Regions from separate parts of the Bacillus sp. MN7755 genome, predicted to be linked through region 2. Evidence: riboswitches for the same ligand, from Rfam matches in the RefSeq annotation. Region 2 holds a riboswitch; the other holds the start of a gene.
What was found. A riboswitch is a leader RNA that binds a small molecule or an ion and turns the genes downstream of it on or off. The one in region 2 is predicted to bind S-adenosylmethionine.
Positions count from the first base shown of each region.

Region 1: linked by a shared signal. The riboswitch ahead of ACYVEC_RS11210 (ABC transporter permease) and the one ahead of ACYVEC_RS04115 (methionine ABC transporter ATP-binding protein) in region 2 are both predicted to bind S-adenosylmethionine.

Region 1 covers NZ_BTRL01000009.1:24,988-28,379, reverse strand. Annotated here, with positions in the region: gene ACYVEC_RS11215 (ABC transporter permease) at 1-381, opposite strand, end outside; gene ACYVEC_RS11210 (ABC transporter permease) at 400-1,317, opposite strand; SAM riboswitch class I at 1,454-1,559, opposite strand; gene ACYVEC_RS11205 (DUF3951 domain-containing protein) at 1,729-1,944, shown strand; gene ACYVEC_RS11200 (hypothetical protein) at 1,961-2,464, opposite strand; gene ACYVEC_RS11195 (hypothetical protein) at 2,739-3,185, shown strand; gene ACYVEC_RS11190 (multidrug effflux MFS transporter) at 3,219-3,392, opposite strand, start outside.
Region 2 covers NZ_BTRL01000005.1:180,700-184,091, forward strand. Annotated here, with positions in the region: gene ACYVEC_RS04110 (methionine ABC transporter permease) at 1-609, opposite strand, end outside; gene ACYVEC_RS04115 (methionine ABC transporter ATP-binding protein) at 599-1,618, opposite strand; SAM riboswitch class I at 1,742-1,847, opposite strand; gene ACYVEC_RS04120 (cysteine hydrolase family protein) at 2,089-2,652, shown strand; gene ACYVEC_RS04125 (hypothetical protein) at 2,885-3,034, opposite strand; gene pruA (L-glutamate gamma-semialdehyde dehydrogenase) at 3,221-3,392, opposite strand, start outside.

The DNA of each region.
Region 1 (3,392 bases), on a different contig from region 2:
TCCACCGATCAGTACACCTAGCCCTATATCAAGAACTGCTGCTATCAATCCAACTGTTAGCGAAATTTTCCCGCCAGCCCATGTACGTGCCCATATGTCTCTACCTAAATCATCTGTTCCGAACCAATGTTCACTACTAGGCGGTAAGTTTGTTGCCTCTTTTACTTGCTCACTCGCAGTAAATGGCGTTAAACTTTCACCAATAAGAGAGAATGCAATAATTAGTAATAACGTCACTGACCCTAAAACTGCGATTGGATTCGATACAAACTTACGCAGTACTTCCTTTTTTCGGCTAATCGTTTGCTGATCTTTATTTATCGTTAATTCTTTTTTCTCTTCATTCGTTAATAACTGTTTATTAATTTCATAAGCTCCCATTTAAATATTCCCCCCTCCTTACGTAATAGAACGAATGCGCGGATCAACAATACGATGAATGATATCTGTAATAAAAATACATACAATCAATAGCGCACTATAGAAAATGGTTGTTCCCATAATTACCGGATAATCTCGATTAAAAATACTATCTACGAAATATTTTCCTAAACCAGGAATGGAAAATATTTTTTCAATAACGAAAGTCCCTGTTAACAGTCCAGCCATTAATGGTCCAACAAATGTAAGTACCGGAACAATTGCATTCCGAAGAGCGTGCCTTATAATGATTTTTTTAATTGGTATACCTTTCGCTCTCGCCAGCTTAATATAATCACTCTGCAAAACTTCAATCATATTAGAACGAACAAATCTTGTAATCACTGCAATTGGTCCTAGTGCCAATGCGAAAGACGGTAATATTGTATGTTCGAATGTTCCCCAAGAAGCCACTGGTAATAATTCAAATTGGATAGCAAATACTTGTATGAATAGTGGTGCTAAAATAAAACTTGGAATAGAAATACCGAGAATTGCAAGTAAGCTCACACTATAATCAATTACTTTGCCATGATACAGGGCAGCAAATGTACCTGCAGCAATTCCGACTAACAATGAAATAATAAGTGCTTGTAGACCGATAATTGCTGATGGACCAAATCCTGTCGTTATAATTTCTGATACACCTTGTCCTGTCGACTGAACGGATTCACCAAAATCAAAATGAACTACACCGTCTAAATAAGCAACATATTGATTCCATAACGGTTCATCAAGATGATACTTCGCTCTCATGTTTTGGATCACTTCTTCAGGAAAGATTTTTGCATCTGATGAAAATGGATCTCCCGGAATAATATGCATAATTAGAAATGTCACTGTCGTAATAACCCATAGTGTGAACACCATAACCGATAATTTTTTAATTACATACACTCTAATAACCTCCTAAACACATATATTTACTTTGTTTTATGAACGTACTTTTTCAATTACTCCCTTTTCTCTTTTTAGAATACAAAAAGCCTTGATCTTAAAAAATAAGATCAAGGCTTAATAAACAAAGGCCCATCACTTATCTTTCAAGACTTGCTTGCTGGAATTAGCACGGTGTTCCTATTACAGAACCCGCTGCTGAGGTGTCATAGGGCCAGTCCCTCTACCTCTCTGGATAAGTAAATTACTATATTATTATTTGGTTCAAATTGTATATTTCGAATTATAATTCTGAAAAAATGAAAAGTCAATCAAATTGGATATATTTAGAAAAATCAGTTTTTAACACTTTTATTTATCTATGTCTTATTTCGCTTATAATAAAAAAAATGATATGAAAGGAGTTATAAGATGGACCCCTTACTTCTAGCTACTATAGGATTACCATTAACAATCGTTATACTTGTCATCATCGGCTTCTACAAACTCTTCATCAAAAAGAAAAGTATCACCTTTTTTTATACCCCTTTCGATAATATTACCGGGCAAACTATTTCCGAATTTCACGAAGAACAGAAGATATTAGTATCCGAGGATGAAGACGGCGATGGTAAGAAGAAAAAATAACCTTGCACAGGCAAGGTTATTTTTTCGTTTCTGCTTGAAAACGTTTATAGTATGTCGATGCTGTTGCAAAATTAATTTCTATATCACGAATCAACGATGAATCTTCTTCTTTAGCCAGCTTCTGTAATTTTTTCATCGCTTGTTCCGATTCATTCAAGAAACCAATATATACCTCATGTTCTTGCTCTTTCGACTTCGGAACACGAATTTCTTTACGTATATGATCAATATCTTCTAACATGCTCGTTGTTACCTTCTGCACATCTTCTTTATATGCAGCATTTGTTATTTCCTTACCGCCCTTTTCTTTTGCAACTTCAAATAACTGCAGTGCTTTATTAATTTCTTTATTCATTTTCAAATCATATTTTTCATGTACTGCACGGTATTCTTTCATCTCTTCCGTTTGCTCAGTAGACTGCTCTACCTTTTCTTTCGGTTCTTTCGTATCTTTACTTCCATTACATCCTGCTAGAAGGATCATACTTCCCATTACAGCAATACCCAAAACCTTCTTCATCTCGAATTCTCCTTTTATCTACAGCTACTACTCATTATAGTTTCTTTTATCTCCACTTGTTATTATACCGAGAACACCCTACTTTTTACACTTAAGACGACATCGTAATATATATACCAACATGTTTGTCACAGTATCGTCACTTTATACAAATAACTTTTGCACTGCTTTACTACCTCACCTTACAAAACTGTAAGCACACATAAAGAACAAACCATGCTAGACTTACATATGCATAAAGCAAGCATATGTAAGTTTTTAAGGAGAATCATCTATGTACAAAACAATGCCTTTTATGGGAGAAGATATTCGTGTCCTCATTCGCGAAAAGTCACTTCATATTGAAAATACAGAGAGCCTTCGCCGCGTATTAAAAAAGAAGCATGCTCCATTTAAGTTAGCCCAATATTTAAAACAACAACATACAAATCAATTTTATACTGTGCTAAATATATCGGATAAATCATTAACAATCGAAATCATCGGTCACATCTACATTGGAAACTTTGCAGATATCTTAAAAGAAATCCCACGCATACCGAAGATTGCTCCTATTATCGTTAAAAAAGCGTATAAAATTACCGATCACACCGATATTATCGACTGCGGTGAAAAAGAAGTCGATAGTAATCGCTGGGTGTGGGATAAACTTGCTGTTTTATATGATACGATCATGAATAATATGTATGAGGTATTTCAAAGAAATGAAAAAAAGAACTGATTCAAATATTCCCTTTGAATCAGTTCTTTTTTGTTAAGCCTCTAAATTTTGTCTTTGTTGCAGTTCAAACTGCTTCTCACTTCTTCTGGCCATAAAGAGATAACATAACACAGCACCAATTTCACAAAGAGCTATCACAATCCCCATCGGTAATGCAGTATTGCTTCCACCAATACCTACTAACGGCGCAACAAGTGCTCCTGAAAT
Region 2 (3,392 bases):
TACGAGAATAATAAGTAAAACGACCGTTACGAACATAACTGATGTATCAAAACGTTGATAACCATATGTCATCGCTAAGTCACCAAGACCGCCACCACCGACAAGTCCAGCAACTGCAGAGAATTCAATTAAACCAACTGTCATAAACGTAACACCTAAAATCAATGGCGCTAACGCTTCTGGCACAAGAATTTCAAAAACAATTCTAAATGGTGAAGCACCCATTGCTTGAGCTGCTTCAATAACTCCCTTTGGAACTGAAACAAGATTTGTTTCAACCATTCGAGCAATACCAATCGAAGCCACTAACGTCATTGGGAAAATTGCTGCTGCTGTTCCAATCGTCGTTCCGATAACACTTCTTGTTAGTGGGCTTAAAGCTACTAAGAAGATGATGAATGGAACCGGACGAATTGTATTAATAATGATATTAAGAATAGAAAAGACCCATTTATTTTCTAAAAAGTTTCCTTTTCTCGTTACATATAATAGTAAACCTAGGGGTATACCAAGAATTGTAGCAAATATAAGGGTTACGATTACCATTAAGAGGGTATCTCCCGTCGCATCTACTATGCGAGGCCAAAATATACTCCAATCAACTCGCATGAGCTTCTACCTCCTTCAGCTGCACTTGCAGTCTTAGATGTTGTAATGCTTTTTGAATCTCCCTCTGTTCACCTTGCAATTCTACAAGAAGATTTCCAAATAGCACATTTTGAAGTTCAATAATATTTCCGTACAGTACGTTTACATCGACGTTATAGTTTTTCGCGATATACGATAGTACTGGTTGACCTGTCTCCTCACCAGTAAATGTTAGACGATAAATCTGACCACCATTTTGAATTTTCGCTAGAACACTTTCTGGTAAATGATCATTAATAACAGAACGTACAAAGTTTTGAGTCGTTTTTGTTTTTGGTTGTGTGAACACGTCAAACAATTTTCCTTCTTCAATTACTTTTCCTTTTTCCATCACAGCTACACGGTGACAAATTTCTTTCACAACATGCATTTCATGTGTAATAAGAAGAATTGTTAAATTATATTCTCGATTTACTTTTTTTAATAGGTTTAATATCTCTGTTGTTGTTTCTGGATCTAAAGCTGATGTTGCCTCATCACATATAAGAATATCTGGTGATGTTGCAAGTGCTCTAGCAATACCTACACGCTGCTTTTGTCCGCCTGATAGCTGCTCTGGGTAATTGTTTGCCTTATCTTCTAACCCTACAAACTTCAACAGTTCATTTACTCTTTCTTTTATCTCATTCTTTGGTACTTTCGCTAACTTTAATGGATAAGCAATATTCCCAAACACTGTTCTTGAATTAAATAAATTAAAGCTTTGAAAAATCATCCCGATTCTTTGTCTTAGCTTCCGTAATTCTTTCGTCGATAATGATGTAATATCTTTATTATCTATTGAAATCGTTCCTGCCGTTGGTCTCTCTAACATGTTTACTAGACGTAATAACGTACTCTTTCCAGCTCCACTAAAACCGATAATGCCAAAAATTTCACCTTTCTCAACGGATAACGTTACATCCTCCACCGCATGAACAGATTGCTCACCTGATTCATACACTTTACTTACATTGTTAAAAGAAATCATTTTTTCCCCTCCTATTTGCTGTAAAAACTTGAAGTAGAGCTTTCGAGGTAAAATAAAAAGTGCTCTCCTTCTTATCAACCATAAAGATAAGAAGGAGAGCACTTATATGTACTCGGTCACATCTTCTCATCTTCCAAGCCTTTCATAGACTTGCTGGAGTTAGCACGGTATTAAAAAACCCGTTGCTGAGGTATCGTAGGGCCAGTCCCTCCACCTCTCTGGATAAGAATGTATCGATTTAATTGTCGTTTAATTAATTCTCATTATAGAACTCAGAATAATAAGAGTCAATACATTTTTTAGAAAAATATTAATTATCCCTTTATTAAAATTTTCAGATGAAATTTCATAATAAAATAGTAACCTTTAAAGTTATGTAAAATTCTCCTCCTGCATATTTTTTAAAAGGATAATCTTCTCTACTAATTGAATACCATTATTTGAATATGAAATCGGAGGAAGATAAATATATGAAAACAGCTCTTTTACTCGTTGATATTCAAAATGATTATTTTCCACACGGAAAGATGGAATTGCGTAATCCAGTAGAAGCAAGCGCATATGCCCGTCAGCTACTACAACTCTTTAGAAAGAAAAATGAACCTATTTTTCATATCCAACATGTAGCAATAAAAGATGATGCTACTTTTTTCCTGCCCAATACAGAAGGTGTGCATATTCATGAAAGCGTACGTCCACTTAGAGAAGAAACCGTTATACTCAAACATTACCCAAATAGTTTCCGCGAAACTGATCTTCTAGAACAATTACAACGTTTAGACATTGAGCACGTCGTCATATGCGGGATGATGACTCATATGTGTATTGACGCTACCGTAAGAGCTGCTTTTGATTTCGGCTTTCAATGTACTGTTATACATGATGCTTGCGCTACAAAAGATCTTTCTTTTAAGAATGCTACTATACCAGCCGTTTATATTCATAACACAATTTTGGCTAGTTTAAATGGAGTATATGCAAATGTAATGAGTACAGAGGAGTTTTTAGCCACAAAAAAACACTCTCTTCAGTGAGCAAAACCGAAAAGAGTGTTTCTTGTCAAACCATAGATTTTCTTTCAAATTGTATTATACAGGAAATTTTCAAAATGAATACTAAAAAATATGACTAATAAGTCAACTTTTCTCGTTGTTTTATTTCTATTTACATGTTTATCCCGATATTAATAGGGTTTAGCAAGTTTCACTTACCAAATAGTAATATATGGTAGATCTAATTCGAATTCAAATTAACTACTTTCCCCTATTATTTATCTGTTTGTTTCTGTTTCTTTTTCAAATACTCCGCACGCAATTTTTCAATTTGCTGCTTTTTATCAAATTTGGCAGGCGTCTGCTTTTCATGAAACTTTGCGACAGCTACCTGGCCTTTGTAATCTAATTGATATTTTCCCATTTTGTTCACCTACTTCTCTTTTCTTTAAAGACAACCTATTCAACAAATATAAATATACCTTATTTTACTGAATTAAACCTTATTACTTTATTAGTTTTTCTACCGATATCTATCTTAATACACATATAGAAAGTTTTTCAAAAAAAAGAGATCTTCGCAAACTGCGAAGATCTCTTCTACTATTTCTTATAAAGTTTCAGAAGTAGTTTTTGCTTGCATGTGAAGTGCTAAGTAGTCAGGGCCACCAGCTTTAGAGTCTGTACCAGACATGTTAAAGCCACCGAATGGTTGGTAACCTACGATTGCACCAGTACATCCACGGTTGAAGTATAAGTTACCTACGTGGAAGTCTTCACGT